2 regions of the Agromyces archimandritae genome follow, and region 2 is predicted to be linked to the other one. Evidence: predicted binding sites of a transcription regulator. Region 2 holds the regulator's gene; the other holds the start of a gene.

Region 1 (11,881 bases), 1.6 Mb from region 2:
TTCGGCCGCCCCATCGGCGCCGCCCAGCTCACCCAGGCCAAGCTCGCCGATATGGCCGTCGAACTCGAGAAGGGGTACCTGCTCGCGCTGCACCTCGGGCGTGCGAAGGAGCGCGGGGCGCTCACGCCGGCGCAGATCTCGGTCGGCAAACTGAACGCGGTGCGCGAGGCGCTCGAGATCGCCCACCAGGCGCGCTCGATCCTGGCCGGCGACGGCATCACGAGCGCGTTCCCGGTGATGCGGCACGCTGCCAACCTCGAATCGGTCCGCACCTACGAGGGCACGGACGAGATCCACCAGCTCGTCATCGGCCGCGAGCTGACGGGCCTCGGCGCGTTCTGAGGGCGGATGCGGCCGGGGCCCCGCGCCGCGTCAGCCGAGGTGTGCGTCGGCGACATCGAGCGCCTCGTCGATGATGTCGAGGCCGTGGGCGAGCTCCTCCTCCGCGATGACGAGCGGCGGGGCCACGTGCACCCGGTTGAAATGCGTGAACGGCCAGAGCCCGGCGCGTTTGCAGGCGGCGGCCACTGCGGCGACGGGCGCTGCATCGGCACCGGAGGCGTTGAAGGGGACGAGCGGCTCGTGCGTGCCCTGATCCCGCACGAGCTCGATCGCCCAGAACAGGCCGCGCCCGCGGACCTCGCCGACCGAGGGATGCGCATCGGCGACGGCGGCCAGACGCGGGGCGACGATGCGCTCGCCGAGGTCGCGGACGTGTTCGAGGATGCGGTCCCGCTCGAAGACCTCGAACGTCGCCACGCCGGCCGCGCAGGCGAGCGGGTGCCCGGAGTAGGTGAGCCCGCCGGGGAACGGCCGCTCGTCGAAATACGCCGCGATCCACGGGGACATGATCACCCCGCCGAGCGGGACGTACCCCGAGTTCACGCCCTTCGCGAAGGTCACGAGATCGGGCACGACGCCGAAGCCGTTCACCGCGAACCACTCGCCGACCCGGCCGAACCCGACCATGACTTCGTCGGCGATGTAAACGATGCCGTACCGGTCGCACAGCTCGCGTACGCCGGCGAGGTATCCGGGCGGCGGCACGAGAACCCCGTTCGTGCCCACGATCGTCTCGAGGATGATCGCTGCGATCGTCTCCGCGCCCTCGAGGACGATGACCTGTTCGAGATGCGCGAGCGCACGATCGGCCTCCTCTTCCGGGGTGGACGAGTGGAACGCGGAACGATACGGGTACGGGCCGAAGAAGTGGGCGACGCTGCCGTCGCCGGGCTCGTTCGCCCAACGGCGCGGGTCTCCCGTGAGCGAGATCGCCGTGGCCGTCGCACCGTGGTAGCTGCGGTACGCCGAGAGCACCTTGCGCCGGCCCGTGACCAGGCGCGCCATCCGCACCGCGTATTCGTTCGCGTCGGCCCCGCCGTTCGTGAAGAAGACCCGGTCGAGATCACCCGGTGCGACCTCTGCGATGCGTCGCGCGAGCTCGCCGCGCACGTCGGACGCCATCGAGGGCTGGATCGTCGCCAGTCGTCCGGCCTGGTGCCGGATGGCTTCGACGAGGTCCGGATGCCCGTGGCCGAGGTTCAGGTTCACGAGCTGGCTCGAGAAGTCGAGATAGGCGTTGCCCTCGTAGTCCCAGAAGGTCGAGCCCGATCCGCCGGCGACGGGCAGCGGGTCGATGAGCGACTGCGCGCTCCAGGAGTGGAAGACGTGCGCGCGGTCGTCCGCGCGCACTGCGGCCCCGAGCTCAGGCGCCGGCAGCGGATGCCGGGTGCCTGTCGGGGCCGTGAACGGCATGGCATGCGCCGGTGCGCTCGTCGTATCGGTCATTCGTGCTCCTTCACGGTCTGGCGGTCGGTGGTCGGCACGGAGGGGGACGGGTGCGGCGGTGCCGCGAAGGCGGACCGCACCTCGTCATGCGGGAGGGCGAAGGCGACGTGCCCGTCACGGCCGACCGTGTCACGGGCGGCCACGAGAGCGTTGACCGTGGCCTCCTCGACCGCCTCGACGACGGCGGCGAAGAACGGATCGATCCGCCCCCATGGCACGAAGGCGAGCGTCTCGAGACCGCGGCCCTGCTCGTGGCCGAGCATCGAGGTCAGAGCGCCGGGGTTCGCGGTCGAGAAGGCGAGGAAGATGTCACCGGAGAAATGGCTCGCGGTGGTCCCGGTGCGGGCGAGGCCGAGGGGAACGCGCCGCGCGAGCGCGGCGCACTGACCGGGCAGCAAGGGGGCATCCGTTGCGACGACGACGATCACGCTGCCCGATCCCCCGGCGACTCGGGCGCGTTCCCCGTCGCGTTCGAGCCAGGCGGTCGTCTCCATGGGATTCGGTGCAGCCGAGGAACGGCCGAGGCGGCGCCCATCGATGCGCAGCTCGTCGCGGGAGCCGAAGTTCGCCTGCAGGAACACGCCGACCGTGTAGTGCTCACCGCCGACCTCGACGAGGCGGGACGCCGTGCCCGAACCTCCCTTGAAGCCGTAGCAGGTCATGCCGGTGCCGCCGCCCACGGAACCCTCGGAAATCGCTCCGCCGTGCGCGGCGTCGAGCGCGGCGCCGGCGTGCTCCGGCCGGACGTTGCCGGCGTTGATCGCGTTCAGGTATCCGTCCCAGGTCTCGCCGACGACGGGTAGCATCCACTGCGCGGAAAGGTCGGGGCGCGTGCGATGCACCCATTCGTCGACCCCGCGGTGCACGGCGCCGACCGCATGCGAGTTCGTGAGGGCGATCGGCAGGGTGAGCGCGCCGGACTCGTCGATCCAGGTGCGCCCGGTGAGCTCGCCGTTCCCGTTCAGCGAGAAGGTCCCCGCCGCGCAGGGCACGCCGATACCGTCCCTCCCTCGGGGGAGGATCGCCGTGACCCCCGTACGGGCGACGGACGCGGAGCCGGGGCCCGCCGGATCGCCGGACGCGATCGTCGCGTAGCCGACCTCGACGCCCGGAACGTCGGTGATCGCGTTCCAGCGCCCGGCGCGCCCGTCGAAGGGGATGCCGAGGTCTCTCGCGCGGGGTGCGGTGGTCGTCATCGACGCTCCTCAAAATGCTGAACAGACGTTCAAACCGTCTGCGGCACAACTTAGCACTCTTGACAGGCATTCTTACCTGTGGCTTGAATGGGCGTTCAAATCCAGGATCCCGTACCGGACGGGCCCCGAGCGGAGGAGACGACGATGTCCGAACAGACGGTCAACAGCGGCGAACGAGCTCCATCCACACGAAGAGGCGCACTCGCCGCCGGGCGGCTCGGCGTCGGCGACATCGTCTTCTTCGTCGTCTCGGCCGCGGCCCCGCTGACGGTGGTCGCGAGCGCCGCCCCGACCTCGATGCGCATGGGCGGCATCGGTGCGGCCGGTGCGATGCTCGTGTGCGCGGTCGTGCTCATCCTCTTCGCCTCGGGCTTCACGGCGATGTCGACGCACGTGCGCAACACGGGCGCCTTCTACGCCTACGTCGCCCGCGGCATCGGCAAGCCCGCCGGCACGGGCGTGGCCTTCGTCACGATCTTCGCCTACGCCATCCTCTCGGTCTGCTTCTACGGCTTCATCGGCTTCTTCGGCGAACTCACCTTCGGCGGGATCTTCGGCATCGAACTGCCGTGGGTGGTCTGGTCGCTCATCGCGGCCGCACTCGTCGCCGTCCTCGGGTACCGCAAGATCGACGTCGGGGCGAAGGTGCTCGGGGTCCTGCTCACGCTCGAAGTCGTGATCCTGCTCGCGCTCGCGATCGCCGTGCTCGGTCAGGGCGGACCAGAGCCGATCAGCGCGGCGCCCTTCGACCCGCGGGAGATCTTCTTCGCCGCCGGCTCCGGAAGCCTCTTCGTCGTCGGGTTCGGCGCATACCTCGGGTTCGAGGGCACCGCGATCTACGCCGAGGAGGCGAAGCGCCCGAAGCGCACGATCCCCATCGCGACGTACGTCGCCATCGCCTTCCTCGGCGTCTTCTACGCCTTCACGTTCTGGATGCTGACGGTCGCCTTCGGTGCCGACGGCGTCATCGAGATGGCCCGGTCCGACGCCTTCGAGACGATGGTCTTCGCCGCAGGCGAGGAGTACCTGGGCGCGTGGGCTGCCGTCGTCATGCAGGTGCTCATCGTGACGAGCTTCTTCGCCTGCGTCCTCGCGTTCCACAACGCCTCCAGTCGTTACCTCTACGCGCTCGGGCGGGAACGGCTGCTGCCGGCCGTCCTCGGCCGGACGCATGCGAAGACGAAGGCCCCGCACGCGGCGAGCGCCGTCATGAGCGTGCTCGCGCTCGTCGCCATCCTCGTGGCCTTCGCCCTCGGCGCCGACCCGTTCCTCCAGTTCGCGATCTGGACCTACGCGACCGGGGTCGCCGGGCTCGTCTTCGCACAGGGGGTCGCCGCCGTCGCCGTCGTCGGGTTCTTCGCACGGAACCGCCGCGGGCACAGCCCGTGGCGCGTGCTCGTCGCCCCGGCGCTCGGTGCCGCCGGCCTCATCACCGGGTTCCTGCTCATCGCCTTCAACTTCGAGATCGTCACGACCTTCACGGGGCCGATCAACTGGGTGCTCCTCGCGCCCACGCCCGTGCTGTTCATCGCCGGTATCGTCATGGGCATGGTCATCAGACGGCGCGATCCCGCACGGTATGCGGCGCTCGCCGAGAACCTCGACGACGCGGCTGCGGCCGGGCCCCGCGTGGGGGCCGAGTGACGCGGGGCGTGAAACGGACGGAGCGTCGCGGCGAACTCGTCGCGGCGCTGCGCCGTGTCGCCCGTGACCAGGGCCTCGCGCAGGCGAACGTGCGCGCGGTCGCCGCGGAGGCCGAGATGAGCGTCGGCAGCGTGTTGTACTACTTCGAGAACTTCGAACAGTTGCAGCTCGCCGCGGTGGAAGGCGTGCTGGAGGAGTTCTACGAGCGTCGCCGGGCGATCACCCTCCGCGAGCCCGACCCGGTCGCCCGCTTGCGCGCACTCATCGAAGCCGGGGTGCCGGACGAGATCAGCGGCGATCTCAGGATCGTCTACGAGAGCATCGGGCTCTTGCGCGAGAAGCCCAGCTACAAGCCCTTGCACCGTTCGATCGTCGAACGTCAGGTCATGCTGTACCGATCCACGATCGAGATCGGGGTCGCGCTCGGTGCCTTCCGCCCGAGGCAGGAACTGTCCATGGTCGCCCGGAACATCGTCGCGCTCGAGGACGCATACGATCTCTACCCGCTCGTCGGGGTGGATCTCGACCGTGGCGAATGCCGCGGGGCCGTGATCGGCTACGCCGAACTCGCCCTGGACTGCGATCTCGGCTGAAACCGGGGCGAAGCCGCCGGTCTGGGTCGGTGCCTCGGGTAGTTGATCGGCGGGGGTCTCGAGACGCTCGCTGCGCTCGCTCCTCGACCGGCGGAGGGGGGCTCGCTGCGCTCGCTCCTCGACCGGCGGAAGGGGGCTCGCTGCGCTCGCTCCTCGACCGGCGGAAGGGGGCTCGCTGCGCTCGCTCCTCGACCGGCGGAGGGGCGCCGCCCGTCGGTCGAGTAGGCCGCTGGCGGCCGTATCGAGACCAGCGAGCCCCCCTCCGTCGGTCGAGTAGGCCGCTGGCGGCCGTATCGAGACCAGCCCCGCGCGGTTACTCGGCGGGGGCGTGCGCCTCGAGGAACTCGTACACCTCGGTCTCGTCGACGCCCGGGAAGCCGCCCGTCGGCAGTGCCGCCAACAGGCTCGTCGGGGTGCGCGCGGCCGGCCATGCGGCATCCGCCCATCGCTCGGAGAGTCCGCCCGGCGCCCGCCGGCAGCACGACTCCTCGGGGCAGCGCGACACCGCCCGATTCGCGGTCTCGCGGCCCCGGAACCACTTCACATGCTGGAACGGCACCCCGACCGACACCGAGTACTCGCCCTCCTTCGCCTTCTCGATGCGGGAGGTGCACCAGAAGGTACCGGAGGGGGTGTCGGTGTACTGGTACCAGGGGCTGAAGCGGTCCTCGACGTCGAAGACGGTGCGCGCCGTCCAGTTGCGGCACACGGTCGTGCCCTCGATCGCACCGAGCGCGTCGGACGGGAAGCGCACCTGGTCGTTCTCGTACGCCTTGATGATCGTGCCCGACTCGTGCACCTTCATGAAGTGCACCGGGATGCCGAGGCGAGCGGTGGCGAGGTTCGTGAAGCGGTGCGCTGCGGTCTCGTAGGAGACGGCGTAGGCGTCGCGGAGGTCTTCCATCGAGATGCGCCGGAGGTTCTTCGCCTCGGTGAGGAAGCGGACCGTGGCCTCCTCGGGCAGCAGGATCGCCGCCGTCAGGTAGTTGGTCTCGACGCGCTGGCGGAGGAACTCGGCGTAGCTCTCGGGCTCCTCGTGGCCGAGCACCTGGCTCGCGAGGGCCTGCAGGATGGGGGAGCGGGAGTCGCGCGAGGGCGAGTGCGTCGTCGGCAGGTAGATGCGGCCGTTGCGTTTGTCGGTGACGGATCTCGTGGAGTGCGGCAGGTCGCCGACGTAGTGCAGCGAGAAGCCGAGATGGGCGGCCATGTCGCCGACGAGCTGGTGGGAGACGGGCCCGCCGGAGTGGCCGACGGCGGCCAGGAGTTCGGCGGCCTCGGCCTCGAGTTCGGGGAAGTGGTTGTCGCGGGCGCGCATCTCGTCGCGGAGTTCGGCGTTGGCCCGCCGGGCCTCCTCGGGCGTGGCGGCCCGCTCGCGGTGCAGGCGGTCGATCTCGTTGTGCAGGGCGAGCAGGGTCTGCAGGGTCTGGTCGCTGAGGCCCTTGCCGATGCGGAAGCGCGGCAGCCCGAGCGCTTCGAAGACGGGGCCGCGCTGGGCGCGTTCGACGGCGATCTCGAGCGCGGCCCGCTCGGAGGGCGGCTCTTCTTCGAGGAGTTCGTCGGCGCTCGTGCCGAGGGTCAGGGCGATCTGGCGGAGCATCGACAGGCGCGGTTCGCGCTTGCCGTTCTCGATCATCGAGATCTGGCTCGGTGCCCGGTCGACGCCGGCGGCGAGCTGGCCGAGGGTCATGCCGCGTGCGGTGCGGCGTTCGCGGATGCGGCGGCCGAGGGTGAGCGCATCGACGTCGTGCCCGTCGGCCTCGGCCTGCGCAGGCTGGTGCGCGGATGCGGTGAGCGTTCGACCCGAATCGACGATGACCATGGTTCATGCTCACACGAGCCTGCGTCGATGGCAAACAGAAGAACAAGAGAAGTTCTGCGAAGCAGGGGTGTGGATGCCGGTACGCGCGGCATCCCGGCATCCACACCCGGAAAAAACCGCGGGTGTTGCGAAAATCGCACTCAGGCGCCGACGCGCGCCTTCGCCGCGTCGAGGATCTCCACCAGGCGCGGCTGCGCCGCCGTCAGCTCGCCCTCGTCCATCGTCTCGAGCTGCTCGGGGGAGAAGAAGATCATCTCCGGCAGTTCCACGCCGGCATCCCGGGCCGCACGCTCGACGCCGGCCGTGCCCGTGTGATAGCCCGTGAACTCGAGCTCGGCGAGCGAATGCGGAGGCTCCAGCACCCAGTCGATGAACGCGTGCGCCGCGTCCGGGTTCGCCGCATCGGCCGGGATCGCCCAGCAGTCCATCCACAGCTCCGTGCGCGGGGCTCCGAGCACCCAGCGCCACCGCTCCGGCTCATCGCTCGCGAGGATGCCGAAGCGCGCATCGCCGTTCCAGTCCTGCACGAGCGCACTCGTGGCATCCGGGATCCGCGCCTCGCTCGGCGCCGAATCGAACCCCTGCAGATGCGGTGCGAGCGTGTTCACCAGGAAGTCCTCGGCGGCCGCGAGCTCGGCCTCGTCCGTCGTCATCCAGTCGATGCCGTTCGCCCAGAAATACGCGCCCGCGACGTCCTCCTTCGCATCCAGCATCGTCGTCGCCCCGCTCGCCTCGCGCTGGGCGGCATCGAGGAAGTCCGCCCACGTCGACAGCTCACGGCGGATGACCGTCGTGTCGTACAGGAAGCCCGTCGTGCCCCACGCCTTGCAGACCGAGAACTCGTCGTCCGGATCCCACGGCATGCCGCGGTATGCCGCGTCGACGTTCGCGAGATTCGGGATGCGGTCGCGGTCGAGACGCCGCAGGCGCCCCCGGGCGATCATGGGCGGCAGATACGTGCTCGTCGGCACCACGAGATCGTAGGCGGCGCCCGCGTCGAGCTTGGCCAGCATCTCCTCGTTCGACCCGTAGGAATCCAGCGTCACCGCCGGGCCGAACGTCTGCGTGAACGACTCCAGCACCTCGGGGGCGTCGTAGGCGCCCCAGGTGCCGATCGACAGGCCGCCGGCGATCCGCCGATCGGTGCCCGACGGCGCCGGACTCGGGCCGCGGCCGCTCGGCGTGCAGGCCGCCAACAGCCCCGTCGCCCCCGCGACCGCCGCCATGCCGAGGAAGCGCCGGCGCGAGAGATCGCGCCCGATCCGCTCGGCCGCCGACTCGCCGGCCAGCACCCGCACGGGTCGGCCCGCACCCCAAGGACTCCGCACGACAACCTCCCCCGTGCGCCATTCAACCGCCGCCCGCGCACGGGGCGCAAGAGGGGCGACGCTGGCCCGACCCATAGGAATCGGGATATGCTCATCCCACGTGCGCCGCTTCGGGGGGAGCGGCCGTCGCCTCCGGGGGGAGCGGGCGAATGGAGATCTTTCTCGCGATCGTGCAAGCGTGCGTGGTGCTCGGCGCCATCGTGCTCGGCGTTCGAATGGGCGGAATCGGCCTCGGCCTCTGGGGCGTCGTCGGCACCGGCGTGCTCGTGTTCGGCTTCGGCCTGGCACCGGGCGATCTGCCCATCGACGCGTTCTTCATCATCATCGCGGTCATCACGGCATCCGCCGCGATGCAGGCCGCAGGCGGCATCGACTACCTCGTCGGCATCGCCTCGAAGATCATCCGGGCCAACCCGAAACGCCTCACCTACGTCGCCCCGCTCGTCGCCTTCGCGTTCACCGCGCTCTCGGGCACCTCGAACATCTTCTTCGCGCTCATCCCGGTCATCTACGAGACCGCCTACCGCAACGGGCAACGGCCCGAACGCTCGCTGGCGGCATCCACCGTGACCAGCGGACTCGGCATCACCGCGAGCCCCGTGTCGGCCGCGATGGCCGCCTACCTCGTGCTCGTCGAACCGCAGGGGTTCCCGCTGCCTCGCATCCTCATGATCACCGTGCCCGCCGCCATCGTCGCGTGCATCGTCACCTCCTTCGTGCAGCAGCGCATCGGCAAGGAACTCATCGACGACCCGAAGTTCCTGAAGCGCGTCGAAGCCGGCGAGGTCGAGATGCCGCCCGTGCTCGCCGCGAAGTACCGTGCGAAGCTGGCCGCCGAGGGCGGTGCGGGCGGGGGCGTCGGCGGCTCGTCGTCGGCGGATGCCGCGGGCAGTGCGACGGCGACGGACGCCGGGAACGATACGAGCAGCGGATCGGGCGGCTCCCCGGCATCCACCGTGGAGGCCACGGCTCCGCACGAGCAGCCCGTGCCGAAGGGCGGCCGATCCTCCGCCTGGGTCTTCATCGCCGCGATCATCGTGATCGTCGCCCTCGGCCTGTTCCCCTCGATCCGGCCGCAGGTGCCCACCGGCGACGACGGCGAGACCGAGGCCATCAGCATGTCGATCGTCATCGAGATCCTGATGTTCACGGCCGCGCTCGTCATCATGATCATGCGCAAGGTCAAGCCCGCCAAGGTCCTCGACCAGTCCCTCATGGCCTCCGGCTTCATCGCCGCGATCGCCCTCTTCGGTATCGCCTGGATGGCCGACACCTTCATCGGCGGCAACCAGGAGACGATCATCGACCCGCTCGGCGACCTCATCACGCACGCGCCGCTGCTCCTGGCCGTCGCCCTCTTCATCGTCTGCGGCCTCACGACCAGCCAGTCCGCGACGACGAACATGATCGTGCCCATCGCGATCGCCGCCGCCGTCGCACCCGGCGTCATCACGGCGATGTGGCCCTCGCTCATCGGCGTCTGGCTGTTCCCCGCGAACGGCTCGCAGATCGCCGCCGTCGAAACCGACCGCACCGGCACGACGAAACTCTCGCCCGTGCCGATCTGGCACTCCTTCACGATCCCGATGCTCGTGTCGTGGGTGGCCGTCGTCGGCGTCGGACTGCTCATCCAATTGATCCCGTGAGCGGATGCCCGGGCGCGTCCGCCGCGCGCCACGGCATCCACCGCAGCACAGGCATCCATCGCAGCACAGGCATCCACCGCCGGCCGGGCCGGCACCGCAGGAAAGGCGAACCATGACCGACGCAGCCGAACTCATGCAGAAACTCGACGCACTCATGCCCGACGTGCTCGACCGGCACGCGAAACTCGTCCGCATCCCGTCCATCGCGTTCCCCGGCTTCGACGAGAAACCCGTGCACGAGATGGGGCAGGCCGTCGTCGACATGCTCCGCGACGCCGGCGCGGCCGACGCCGAACTGCTCGCCGTGCCGGACGGCTACCCGTGCGTCTACGCCGACATCCCCGGCCCCGAAGGCTCGCCGACCGTGCTGCTCTACGCCCACTACGACGTGCAGCCCGCCCCCAAGGAGCAAGGCTGGACGAGCGACCCGTGGGAGCCGACGAAGAAGGCCGACGGGCGCATCTACGGACGCGGCGCCGCCGACGACAAATCCGGCCTCGCCATGCACTACGGCACCCTGAAACTGCTCGCGGCGAACCCGCCGTGCCGCATCAAGATCCTCGTCGAAGGCGAAGAGGAGACCATCTCGCACCTCGAACCCTTCGTCGAAGCCAACCCCGAACGCTTCGCGTGCGACGTGGCCGTCATCGCCGACATCGGCCCGCAAGCCGTGAACCGGCCCGGCCTCACCACCGCGCTCCGCGGCGACGTGTCCTGCACCATCACCGTCTCGACGCTCGCGAACCCCGTCCACTCCGGCCTGTTCGGCGGCGCGGCGCCCGACGCGATGACCGCCATGATCCGCATCCTCGCCGGCCTCCACGACGACGCCGGCGACACCGTCATCCCCGGCGTCGACAGCGGCACCTGGCCGGGCGCCGCCATGGACGAACCCGTCTACCGCGCCGGATCGGCCATCCTCGACGGCGTCGACTACCTCGGCACCGGCTCGCTCTCCGACCGCATCTGGGCCAAGCCCTCCGTCACCGTCATCGGCATGGACGTGCCGAACACCGTGGAGGGCTCCAACGTGCTGCTGCCCTCGGTGAAGGCGCGACTCTCGCTCCGCATCGCCCCCGGCTCCGACGCCGACGCCCAGCTCGACGCGCTCATGTCGCACCTGCGGGCGCAGACGCCGTGGAACTGCAAGGTCGAGGTCGAGAAGGTCAAGACCGGCCACGCCTTCGCCGTCGACACCTCCGCCTCGGCCATCAAGGCCGCCGAAGACGCGCTCTCGGAGGTCTACGGCAAGAACGTCGAAGCGATCGGCTCGGGCGGATCCATCCCCCTCGTCGCCTCGATCCAGAAGGTCGCGCCGAAGGCGGCGATCGTGCTGTGGGGGGTGCAGGACACCGAACACGCCCGCATCCACGCCTCCGACGAATCGGTCGACCCCGCCGAACTGCAGCGCATGACCGCCGCGCAGGCGCTGCTGCTCACGAAGCTGGGCGCGTAGCGCGCTGCCGCGCCGCCCGCGCCACCCCGCTCCTCATCGAGTTGCCACCTTTCGCGGGAATGGGTGGGTCATTCCCGCAAAAGATGGCATCTCGGTGGGGTGGCCGTTGGGGGCGGTGGCGGCGCGTCGAGGGCGCACCGGTCCTCCACAGCGGCGGCCGGGCGGGTAAGGGTCCACAGATTCCGTGAGAGGCGACCGTGGATGCCGGGGGCTTGCCACGCTCGTCGAATGCGATCTCCGAGCCCGTTGCCGACGCCTTTCCGCGCTCAGCCCTTCTCGACCCGCGACGCGCTCGCGGCCGGCGTGCGGTCGACGCGCCTGCGCGCCGGAGACCTCCGGGCGCCGTTCAGCGGAACGCGCGTGCCGTCCCGCGCGGATCCGTCGTTCGTCCAGCGATGCCGGGCGCTCGCC
Region 2 (11,881 bases):
CACCACCGAGAGGATCAGGAACCGACGATGACCACTCCAGCTTTCCCGAAGGGCACGATCCTCGGGTACCCGCGCATCGGCCGCCGCCGCGAGCTCAAGAAGGCCGTCGAGGCATTCTGGGCGGGCTCGATCGACGAGGCCGAACTCGAGCGCCGCGCGGCAGAGCTGCGTGCCGCGACCCGAGAGCGGCTCGCCGGCCTCGGCCGGGGCGACTCGGCCATCCCCGAATCGTTCTCGTACTACGACCAGGTGCTCGATGCGGCGCTCGCCGTGGGCGCCGTGCCCGAGCGCTTCGAGGCGCCGGCCGACGGCGAGATCGACCTCGCGACGGCGTTCCGCATCGCACGCGGCGAGGGCGAGGTCGCCCCGCTCGAGATGACGAAGTGGTTCGACTCGAACTACCACTACCTCGTGCCCGAGATCGGCCCGGAGACCTCGTTCCGCGTGGCGTGCCGACGCATCGTGCGCGAGTTCGTCGAGGCGCGGGATGCCGGCTTCCTCACCCGGCCGGTGATCGTCGGCCCGGTGACCTTCCTGCTGCTGGCCAAGGCGGCGGACGGGACGCCGGAGGGCTTCACGCCGCTCGATCGCCTGGCCGATCTCGTGCCGGTGTACGCGGAGCTCCTCGCCGAGCTGGCCGCAGCCGGCGCCGAATGGGTCCAGCTCGACGAGCCCGCGCTCGTCAGCGAGTCGATCGACATCGACCGTGCACGCACCCTCCAGGCGATCGGTGCGGCCTACGACGCGCTCGGCGCCGCCGAGGACCGACCGGCGATCTTCGTCGCCGCCCCGTACGCATCCCTCGGCGATGCCCTGCCGGCGCTTGCGGCGACACCGGTCGAAGCGATCGGCCTCGACCTCGTGCGCGGCACCCTCCCGGAGGGGCTCGATCCGGCGACCGAGGCCGCGCTCGCCGCGAAGACCCTCGTCGCGGGCGTCATCGACGGACACAACATCTGGCGCGGCGACCTGGCCGCGGCCTTCGCTCAGCTGGACGCCGTCGGCCGACTCACGGGCGAGGTCGCCGTGTCGACCTCGACGTCGCTCCTGCACGTTCCGCACGACGTCGACGACGAGACCGAACTCGACGAGCGGCTGCGCTCCTGGCTCGCCTTCGCCGACCAGAAGGTCGCACAGGTCGCGACCCTGGCCCGGGGCCTCGTCGAGGGCGAGGCTGCCGTCGCCGCCGAGCTCGCCGCCGCGACGGCCTCGCTCGCCGACCGCGCGGCCGCACCGGGGGTGCGGGTGCCGGAGGTGCGCGAGCGCATCGCAGCCCTGACGCCGGCGGATGCCGCCCGCATCGACTACGCCGCGCGCGTGGCCGCACAGGCGTCGCTCGGTCTGCCCGAGCTGCCGACGACGACGATCGGCTCCTTCCCGCAGACCGCCGACATCCGTCGCGCCCGCGCCCGGCTGCTCCGCGGCGAACTCGACGAGGCCGGCTACACGGCCCTCATGCGCGAGGAGATCGAGCGCGTGATCCGCCTGCAGGAGGAGCTCGGCCTCGACGTCCTCGTGCACGGAGAGCCCGAGCGCAACGACATGGTGCAGTACTTCGCCGAGCAGCTCGACGGCTTCGCGGTGACGCAGCACGGCTGGGTGCAGTCCTACGGTTCGCGCTGCACGCGCCCGTCGATCCTGTGGGGCGACGTGTCGCGGCCCGAGCCGATGACGGTCGCCTGGTCGGGTTTCGCGCAGTCCCTCACCGACAAGCCCGTCAAGGGCATGCTGACGGGGCCGGTGACGATCCTCGCGTGGTCGTTCGTCCGCGACGACCAGCCGCTGGCCGACACGGCGAAGCAGGTCGCCCTCGCTCTCCGCGACGAGGTCGCCGACCTCCAGGCCGCCGGCATCCGCGTCATCCAGGTCGACGAGCCGGCGTTGCGCGAACTGCTGCCGCTGAAGCGTGCCGACCAGCCCGCCTACCTCGACTGGTCGGTGGATGCGTTCCGTCTCGCGACGGCCGGTGCCGGCCCCGACACGCAGGTGCACACGCACCTCTGCTACTCGGAGTTCGGCCAGGTCATCGACGCGATCCGCGCCCTGGATGCCGACGTCACGTCGATCGAGGCGGCCCGCAGCCGCATGGAAGTCGTCGACGACATCAGCGCTTCCGGCTTCGACCACGGCATCGGGCCGGGGGTGTACGACATCCATTCGCCGCGCGTGCCGAGCGTCGAGGAGGTGCGCGGCCTGCTCGAGCGTGCCGCCGGCGGTGTTCCGCGCGAGCGGCTGTGGGTGAACCCGGACTGCGGGCTGAAGACCCGCGGCTACGAGGAGACCGTCGCGAGCCTGGAGCACATCGTCGAGGCCGCCCGTCAGGTGCGGGCCGGGCTCGTCGCCGCGGCCGACTGAGGCGCGTCCCGCCTCGCCCGGGCGGATGCCGTTGTGCGTCCTCCCGGGCGTCGCCGGGCACTCGCACAGATCGGCCGCGTATGGTCGTGGGCATGCAGCTAGCGGTACATGAGACGGGGCACGGGCCTCGCACGGCGATTCTGATCCACGGCATCATGTCGGATTCGCGTGCGTGGCACCGTGTGGTCGCCGAGCTCGTGGCCAAGGACGTGCGGGTGATCGCGGTGGATCTCGCCGGCCACGGCAAGAGCGCACGTTCCGCCCGGTACTCGCCGAAGGCGTGGGCCGATGACGTCGTCGAGACCGTCGAGCCGCTGTTGACCGGGGCGCCGGACGTGGTGATGGGGCATTCGCTCGGCGGGCTCGTCGCCTCGCTCGTCGCCGATCGTCTCGCGCCGCGTGCGGCGATCTACATCGACCCCGCGTTCTCGTTCCCGAAGGGCCCGTACGGCTGGCTCATGAAGCTCGCCTTCGCGCTCATGCCGCGGCCGAAGCGCTCGGCGCTGGTCCGGATGAATCCGAAGTGGCATGCGGACGACGTCGACATCGAGCTGGCGACCCTCCGCGACTGGGATAAGCGCACGATCCTCGGCCTGGCCGATTCGCGGGCGCTCGTGCCGCCGTCGCAGCCGGCGATGCCGAGCCTGGTGGTGCTCGCCGAGAAGAGCCTGCTCATCACGAAGAAGGTCGCGGCGCAGATGCGCGCCGATGGCCTCACGGTCGCGACGGTGCCCGGCACGGGCCACACCGTCTTCCGCGATGATCACGCCGGGTTCATGGAGACGATCCGAACGTGGGTCGCTTCGCTCGCCCTGCAGCCCGAGCCGGCGCTCGCGACGGTGCCGATCCGAGCGACGGTGCCGATCCGCGACTGACGCTCGGACCGCCGGCGCCCGCGAACCGCCGGGGAGGGGGCGGGGCCGCTTCAGACCGTGCGGAGCACCGCGACGACCTTGCCGAGCACCTCGGCCTCGTCGCCCATGATCGGCTCGAACGCCGAGTTGCGCGGCAGCAACCAGGTGTGACCGTCGCGCTGGCGGAAGACCTTCACGGTCGCCTCGCCGTCGAGCATGGCGGCGACGATCTCGCCGTTCTCGGCGGTCGGCTGCTGGCGGACGACGACCCAGTCGCCGTCGCAGATGGCGGCGTCGATCATCGAGTCGCCGATGACCTTCAGCATGAACAGTTCGCCCTTGCCGACGAGCTGGCGCGGCAGGGGGAAGATCTCCTCGATCTGCTGCTCGGCGGTGATCGGCACGCCGGCGGCGATGCGGCCGACGAGCGGCACCATGGTCGCGTCGCCGACGGGGGCCGGCACGGCCGCGGGCGCGGCGCTGTCGGGCGCCGTGCGCTCCCGGCCGGGCAGTTCGATGAGCACCTCGAGCGCCCGCGGACGGTTCGGGTCGCGGCGCAGGTAGCCGGCGAGTTCGAGCTGGCCGAGCTGGTGGGTCACGCTCGAGAGCGAGGAGAGCCCGACGGCGTCGCCGATCTCGCGCATGCTCGGCGGGTAGCCGCGGGTGGCGACCGAATCCTGGATGGCGGCGAGGATGGCCTGCTGTTTGGGGGTCAGCGAGCGCCGCCGCCGTGCCTTCGCCGGCTTCTGCGCCTCGTCGATCTCGGTGGTCACGTCGCTCGCCCCTTCAGGCCTGGCGGCCGGATGTCGGTGGTATCCGCTTGCATGGATTCGGATATTCGAAACTGTATCCGTACAGGCGGCTCGCGGCAAACATTCATTCGAGCGTGTTGCCCGATTCCCCGGGGAGACACGCCGGGGAGCGGGTGCTTGATCGAAAACCGAATCGAAGATATCTTCGGTACAGAGTTTCGCATCGGGTCCTCCCGGCCGAGGGCCCGATGCGACTCGGAACCCGAAGCGGAATGGAGACGAGCATGAGCACGATGGCATTCCCGGCCACGGCATCCGCCCGCATGCCGCGGCGCCCGGATCCGGCGCCGCGCACGAGGCTCAGGCTCACCAGGCGCGGTCGAGCGGTCTTCACGGGGCTCGCGGCGGCACCGCTCGCCGCGCTCGCCTTCGTCTGGATGATCGCCTCCGGCGGTGCGATCGCCGAGGTGCCGGGCGGGGCGCCCGAGGTCCGCTACGTCACGGTCGAACCCGGTGCGTCGCTCTGGGCCATCGCCGAAACCGCAGCCCCCGATGCCGACCCCCGGGTCGTGGTCGACGAGATCGTCCGCCTGAACGGCCTCGACGACGTCGTGCTGCAGGCCGGGCAGCTCCTGGCGCTCCCGCTCGGGCTCTGAGCGGCCGCGGTGCCCGCAGCCGGCGCCGCCGAGGCGGGCCGTAACATGGGGAGGTGACCCAGCTCGACGACCTCCCGATCCGCGACGATCTTCGCGGCAAGTCCGCCTACGGGGCCCCTCAGCAGCGCGTGCCCGTCGCGCTGAACGTCAACGAGAACACGCATCCCATCCCCGAGGATGTGGCGCACGACATCGTCGCCCGCGTGGCCGCCGCCGTCATCGGCCTGAACCGTTACCCCGACCGCGAATTCACCGAACTGCGCGAGGCCCTCGCCGGCTACCTCGGGCACGGCCTGTCGGCCGAGCAGATCTGGGCGGCGAACGGCTCGAACGAGGTGCTCCAGCAGATCCTGCAGGCCTTCGGCGGCCCGGGCCGTTCCCTCCTCGGCTTCGGCCCGACGTACTCGATGTACCGCATCCTGGCCGACGGCACGGGCACCCGGTGGATCGAGGCGACCCGCGACGAGGACTACGAGCTCGGCCCCGAGACGGCGCTCGCCGCGATCCGCGAGCACGACCCGGACGTCGTCTTCCTCTGCTCGCCGAATAATCCGACCGGCACGCCCCTGTCGATCGAGACGATCACGGCCGTCGCCGACGCGGCCCGCGGCATCGTCGTCGTCGACGAGGCCTACGCCGAGTTCGCCGAGCCCGGCACACCGAGCGCCCTGACGCTGCTACCCGGGCGCCCCCGCCTGATCGTGTCGCGCACGATGAGCAAGGCCTTCGCCTTCGCCGGGGCCCGCGTCGGCTACCTCGCCGCCGATCCGGCCGTCACCGACGCGCTCCGCCTCGTGCGGCTGCCGTACCACCTGTCGGCGATCACCCAGGCCGCAGCCCTGGGGGCCCTCGCGCACGCGCCGGAGATGCTCGCGACCGTCGGTGAGATCCGGCTGCAGCGCGAACGCATCGGCGTCGAACTCGCCCGCCTCGGGTACCGCCCCTACCGTTCGGGGTCGAACTTCGTGCTCTTCGGCGGGGTCGACGACCCGCAAGCCCTGTTCCGGGCGCTTCTGGAGCGCGGGGTGCTGATCCGCGACATCGGGCTGCCGGGCACGATGCGCGTCAGCGCCGGCACCGAGGCCGAGACGACGGCCTTCCTCGAGGCGCTCGCCGCGATCGGGGGGGCGTGATGCCCGTCGCCCGTAGAATCGAGGGATGACGAGCGCACACCGCACCGCCCGAGTGGTCCGCGAGACGAGCGAGTCGAGCATCGAGCTCGAACTCGACCTCGACGGCACCGGAGTCGCCGACGTGGCCACGACGGTCCCGTTCTTCGACCACATGCTCACGGCGTTCGCGAAGCATTCGCTGACCGACCTCCGGGTGCGCGCGAGCGGCGACACCGACATCGACGTGCATCACACGGTCGAGGACACGGGCATCTGCCTGGGGCAGGCGATCCGCGAGGCGCTCGGCGACAAGCACGGCATCTCCCGCTACGGTGACGCCCTCGTCCCGCTCGACGAGGCGCTCGCACAGGCCGTCGTCGACATCTCGGGGCGGCCGTACCTCGTGCACACGGGCGAGCCCGCCGGCTTCGAGTTCCACCTCGTCGGGGGGCACTTCACGGGCTCGATGGTGCGGCACGTCTTCGAGGCGATCGCCTTCAACGCGGGCCTCACTGTGCATGTCACCGTGCTCGGCGGCCGCGACCCGCACCACATCGCCGAGGCCGAGTTCAAGGCCTTCGCGCGCGCCTTCCGGCAGGCCAAGGCGCGAGATCCGCTCGTCACCGGCATCCCGTCGACGAAGGGCAGCCTGTGACCGCGCCGAAGGTCGTCGTCCTCGACTACGGCTCGGGCAACGTCCACTCGGCGGCCAAGGCGCTCGAGGCGGCCGGCGCCTCGGTGCGGGTCACCGACGACCGCGTCGCCGCCCTCGAGGCCGACGGGCTGCTGGTGCCCGGCGTCGGCGCGTTCAGCGCGGTCGTCGAACAGCTGAACGCCGTCCGCGGCGGCGAGATCATCGACAAGCGGCTGGCTGGCGGCCGGCCCGTGCTCGGGATCTGCGTCGGCATGCAGGTGCTCTTCGCACGCGGCGTCGAGCGCGGGGCCGAGGTCGAAGGGCTCGGCGAATGGCCGGGCACGGTACGCGGGCTTCCGGCCGAGATCCTGCCGCACATCGGCTGGAACACGGTCGACGCCCCCGAGGATTCCCGGCTGTTCGCGGGCATCCGCGACGAACGCTTCTATTTCGTGCACAGCTATGCCGCGCAGGAGTGGGAGCTCGACGCCGACGGGCCGCTTGCGGCCCCGAAGCTGACCTGGGCCGACTACGGCGGCCCCTTCCTCGCCGCCGTCGAGAACGGTCCGCTCTCGGCGACGCAGTTCCATCCGGAGAAGTCGGATCGTGCCGGTATCCGCCTGCTCGGCAACTGGCTCGGCACGTTCTGACGCCGCGTTGCGACGCCGGATCGGGGATCGGGCGCGCTCGGGGGTAGGATCCTGTGACTGTGCCGGTCGTCGGATGCGACGGCCACGACCCGAGGACAGTGATGAGTGAGTTCAGCAGTTCGCCGCGACTGGTGCTGCTTCCGGCAGTCGACGTCGCAGGCGGCAAGGCCGTCCGCCTGACGAAAGGCGAGGCCGGAACCGAGACGAGCTACGGCGACCCCGTGCAGGCCGCCGAGGAGTGGGCCGATCAGGGGGCGGAGTGGATCCACCTCGTGGATCTGGACGCGGCGTTCGGCCGCGGCAGCAACACCGGAGTCCTGAAGCGGGTCATCCGCCAGGTCCGCGGGGTGAGCGTCGAGCTCTCCGGCGGCATCCGCGACGACCGTTCCCTCGAACGGGCCCTCGAGCTCGGTGCGAAGCGCATCAACCTCGGCACCGCGGCCCTCGAGAACCCGGAATGGGCGGCGTCCGTCATCGCCCAGTACGGCGAGGCGATCGCGATCGGCCTCGACGTGCGCGGCACGACGCTGGCCGCGCGCGGCTGGACGGAGGACGGCGGCGACCTCTGGGAGGTGCTCGACCGTCTCGAGGATGCCGGGGCCGCCCGCTACGTCGTCACCGACGTCGCCAAGGACGGAACGCTCCAGGGCCCGAACGTGGATCTCCTGCGGGCCGTCACCGAACGCACCGAGCGTCCCGTGGTCGCCTCCGGCGGCATCTCGAGCCTCGACGACATCGCGGCGCTGCGCGAACTCGTGCCCTCGGGTCTCGAGGGTGCGATCGTCGGCAAGGCCCTGTACGCGGGAGCGTTCACCCTCCCCGAGGCGCTGGATGTCGCATCCCAGTAACGACGGCAACACCGCCGATTCCGCCGGCCGCCCGTGGGCGGGCCGCGCGTTCGAGGCGAACCCGTTCGCCGGCGACGACGGCCGCGCTCCCGAGGCGCTGAGACTCGCGCTCGAGGGCTTCGGGGCGGGCGAGGCGGGTGCGGATGCCGTCGTCGACGCGTTCCGCGAGGCGCGCCTGCTGATCCCGCTGATGGCCGAACTCGGCGACGGGGGCACGGAGACGGGCGTCGGCGGTCTCGCGGTCGACAAGAGCCAGGAGCTGTCGATCGTCACGGTCGACGGCCCCGACGGCCGGCGCGTGCTGCCGGTGTTCGCCTCGGTGGATGCCATGGGCCGCTGGAACCGGTCGGCCCGCCCCGTCCCGGCCGACGGGGTTCGGGTCGCGCTCGCCGCGGCCGACGACGGCACCGAGCTCGTCGTGCTCGATCCGGGTTCGCCGACGGAGTTCGTGCTGAGGCGCCCGGCGGTGTGGGCCGTGGCGCAGCAGAAGCCGTGGAAGCCGGCCTGGGCGGAGCCGGCCGTGCGCGAGGGCTTCTTGCGTTCGATCGCCTCGGAGCTCGCCGTGGTCGACGTGGAGCTCGCCGCCGGCGATCCGGGCGCTCGGCTGGCGGGGCCGGAGCTCGTCGTCCGGCTCCGCCTGATCGCGGGCCTGGGCCGCGAGGAGCTCGACGCCGTCCTCGCCCGTCTCGCCAAGCGCTGGGCGGCCGATGACGCCATCGCGACCCTGGTCGATTCGCTGACCGTCAAGCTCGTCCAGGCCGCCGCCGAATAGCCGGCCCGTGTGCGTGTCGCACGCATCGGGTTGAATGGAGGCATGGGGGAGGGGTTCGAGGGATTCTCCGAGTCGACGCGGCACTGGTTCGCCTCGGCGTTCGAGGCGCCGACGCCCGTGCAGCGCGAGGCGTGGGCGGCGATCGGCCGCGGCGAACATGCGCTCGTGATCGCGCCGACGGGCTCCGGCAAGACCCTCGCGGCCTTCCTCTCGGCCATCGACCGGCTGGCGAGCGAGCACGCCGAGCAGGCCCAGCGCACCCAGGGCGCCGAGCACGCCGAGAAGAACGCCGGGAAGCCGCGACGGGGCGTCCGCGTGCTCTACCTCTCCCCGCTGAAGGCCCTCGGCGTCGACGTCGAGCGGAACCTCCGGCGTCCGCTCGAGGGCATCGCGGCGGCCGCCCGCGAGCTCGGAGCCCCGGTGCCGGAGATCTCGGTCGGCGTCCGCACGGGCGACACGGGCCCGGCCGAGCGCCGGGCGCTCGTGAGCCGGCCACCCGAGATCCTCATCACGACCCCCGAGTCGCTCTTCCTCATGCTGACCTCGCGCGCCCGCGAGACCCTCGACACGGTCGAGACCGTCATCGTCGACGAGATCCACTCGCTCGCCGGCACGAAACGCGGCGCGCATCTCGCGGTGAGCCTCGAACGCCTCGACGCACGCCTGCCCGCCCCGGCGCAGCGAATCGGCCTGTCGGCGACGGTGCGGCCGCCGGAGGAGGTCGCGCGCTTCCTCGCCGGCGATCGCCCGGTGTCGATCGTGGCGCCGCCGGCCGGCAAACGCTTCGATCTGCGCGTCGTCGTCCCGCTCGAGGATCTCGGCGACCTCGCCGCAGAGGGCGGCACGATCTGGCCGCACGTCGAGGAGGCGATCGTCGACGAGGTGCTCGCGCACCGCTCCTCGATCGTGTTCGCGAACTCCCGACGCCTCGCCGAACGGCTGACGGCGCGCTTGAACGAGATCGTCGCCGAGCGCGAGGGTGTGGATGCCGGGCCGGCATCCACCACCCCCGAGGCGGGGCCTCCATCCACCCCCGGCGTCGGGCCTCCTTCCACCCCCGGCGGCATGCCGGCGCTCCTGGCATCCACCGCGAACAGCACGAGCGGCGCCGCGCCCGTGCTCGCCCGCGCCCACCACGGTTCGGTCAGCCGGGAGGAGCGGGCCGTCATCGAGGATCAGCTGAAGCACGGGGAGCTCCGCTGCGTGGTCGCGACCTCCAGCCTCGAACTCGGCATCGACATGGGCGCCGTCGACCTCGTCGTCCAGGTCGAGGCCCCGCCGTCGGTGGCGAGCGGCCTGCAGCGCGTGGGGCGCGCCGGCCACGGCGTCGGCGAGGTGAGCCGCGGCGTGCTCTTCCCGAAGCATCGCGCGGACCTCCTGCATGCCACGGTCGTCGCCGACCGCATGATCGCCGGGGCGATCGAGGCGACCCGGGTGCCGCAGAACCCGCTCGACCTGCTCGCCCAGCACACGATCGCCGCATCGGCGATGGAAGTGCTGGACGTCGAGGAGTGGTTCGCCCTGCTCCGCCGTTCGGCGCCGTTCGCCGAGCTGCCGCGCAGCGCCTACGAGGCGACCCTCGACCTCATCGCCGGCCGCTACCCCTCCGACCGTTTCGGGGAACTGCGCCCGCGGGTCGTCTGGGACCGGGAGGCGAACACCGTCACCGGCCGGCCGGGGGCGCAACGGCTGGCGGTCACGAGCGGCGGCACGATCCCCGACCGCGGCCTGTTCGGCGTCTTCATGGCGGGGGAGGGCGCGGGCCGCCGCGTCGGCGAGCTCGACGAGGAGATGGTGTACGAGTCGCGCGTCGGCGACGTCTTCGCCCTCGGCACGACGAGCTGGCGCATCCAGGAGATCGGCTACGACCGCGTCACCGTCACCCCCGCGTTCGGGCAGCCGGGGCGGATGCCGTTCTGGAAGGGCGACGGCATCGGCCGGCCCGCGGAGCTCGGGCGGGCCATCGGCGCCTTCACGCGCGAGCTCGGCGATGCGGACCCGGCGGATGCCGAGCGGCGGCTCCGTGACGGCGGGCTCGACGCGCTCGCCGCGGCGAACCTCATCGCGCTCCTCGCCGATCAGCGGCAGGCCACCGGCGTCGTCCCCGACGACCGGACGCTCCTCGTCGAACGCTTCCCCGACGAGCTCGGCGACTGGCGGGTGGTGCTGCATTCGCCGTACGGCATGCGCGTGCACGCGCCGTGGGCGCTCGCCGTCGGCGCACGGGTGCGCGAGGAGTTCGGCCTCGATGCGAACGCGGTGGCCGCCGACGACGGCATCGTGCTGCGGATCCCCGATACGGGCGCCGAGCCGCCCGGTGCCGAGCTGTTCGCCGTCGACCCGGGCGACCTGACCGCGCGGGTCACGGCGAGCCTGGCTGATTCCTCGCTCTTCGCCTCCCGCTTCCGGGAGTGCGCGGCGCGCGCCCTGCTGCTGCCGAAGCAGAACCCGGCCCGGCGTTCGCCGCTGTGGCAGCAGCGTCGCCGCGCCTCGCAGCTGCTGGACGTCGCCCGCGACTACCCGGACTTCCCGATCATCCTGGAGGCGGCCCGCGAGTGTCTGCAGGACGTCTACGACCTTGATGCCCTGCGGGAGCTCGCCGAACGCATCGACGCCCGCGAGGTGCGGATCGTGGAGACCCGCACGGCGACGGCGAGCCCGTACGCGCAGAGCCTGCTCTTCGGCTACGTCGGCGAGTTCATGTACGAGGGCGATCAGCCCCTCGCCGAGCGGCGCGCGGCGGCCCTCGCCCTGGATACGGGGATGCTCGCCGAGCTCCTCGGCACGGTGGAGCTCCGCGAGCTCCTCGACCCCGGGGTCCTCGCCGCCGCCGAACGCGAGCTGCAGCGCCTCGCGCCGGAGCGGCACGCCCGCGGCGTCGAGGGGGTGGCCGACCTCATCCGCGAGCTCGGTCCGCTCGACGACGAGGAGCTGGCCGACCGGGTGGATGCCGGGACCGACGTCGCCGGCGCGGCCGCCGAACTGGTGGCCGCCGGCCGCGCGATCCGCGTCCGGCTCGCGGGCACGCAGCGGCTCGCCGCCGTCGAGGATGCGGGCCGGCTGTCGGCGGCCCTCGGCATCCCGGTGCCGCCCGGTGTGCCGACCGTGTTTGCGGATCCCGTCGACGACCCGCTCGGCGATCTCGTCTCCCGCTACGCGCGCACCCACGGGCCGTTCAGCGCCGCCGAGGCGGCCGCCGGCTTCGGGCTGACCGCCGGCGATATCGCGGCGACCCTGCGGCGCCTCGC

What was found. Region 2 encodes LexA, which represses DNA repair genes until DNA is damaged. Its sites were predicted from a motif close to TCGAACANNTGTTCGA; they were not measured.
Region 1: G127AT_RS10215 (DmpA family aminopeptidase) is a predicted target of LexA. The motif match lies at 3,002-3,017, and genes of this name have one in related genera.

Annotation. Positions count from the first base shown of each region.
Region 1 covers NZ_CP071696.1:2,240,582-2,252,462, forward strand. Annotated here, with positions in the region: gene G127AT_RS10205 (acyl-CoA dehydrogenase family protein) at 1-342, shown strand, start outside; gene G127AT_RS10210 (aspartate aminotransferase family protein) at 373-1,755, opposite strand; gene G127AT_RS10215 (DmpA family aminopeptidase) at 1,785-2,984, opposite strand; gene G127AT_RS10220 (APC family permease) at 3,129-4,628, shown strand; gene G127AT_RS10225 (TetR/AcrR family transcriptional regulator) at 4,637-5,221, shown strand; gene G127AT_RS10230 (XRE family transcriptional regulator) at 5,535-7,040, opposite strand; gene G127AT_RS10235 (polyamine ABC transporter substrate-binding protein) at 7,181-8,368, opposite strand; gene G127AT_RS10240 (anaerobic C4-dicarboxylate transporter family protein) at 8,518-10,014, shown strand; gene G127AT_RS10245 (M20/M25/M40 family metallo-hydrolase) at 10,127-11,470, shown strand; gene G127AT_RS10250 (hypothetical protein) at 11,699-11,881, shown strand, end outside.
Region 2 covers NZ_CP071696.1:378,292-390,172, reverse strand. Annotated here, with positions in the region: gene G127AT_RS01870 (methylenetetrahydrofolate reductase) at 1-31, shown strand, start outside; gene metE (5-methyltetrahydropteroyltriglutamate--homocysteine S-methyltransferase) at 28-2,355, shown strand; gene G127AT_RS01860 (alpha/beta fold hydrolase) at 2,436-3,230, shown strand; gene lexA (transcriptional repressor LexA) at 3,281-3,970, opposite strand; gene G127AT_RS01850 (LysM peptidoglycan-binding domain-containing protein) at 4,246-4,617, shown strand; gene G127AT_RS01845 (histidinol-phosphate transaminase) at 4,671-5,750, shown strand; gene hisB (imidazoleglycerol-phosphate dehydratase HisB) at 5,776-6,384, shown strand; gene hisH (imidazole glycerol phosphate synthase subunit HisH) at 6,381-7,013, shown strand; gene priA (bifunctional 1-(5-phosphoribosyl)-5-((5-phosphoribosylamino)methylideneamino)imidazole-4-carboxamide isomerase/phosphoribosylanthranilate isomerase PriA) at 7,115-7,861, shown strand; gene G127AT_RS01825 (SseB family protein) at 7,845-8,633, shown strand; gene G127AT_RS01820 (ATP-dependent helicase) at 8,676-11,881, shown strand, end outside.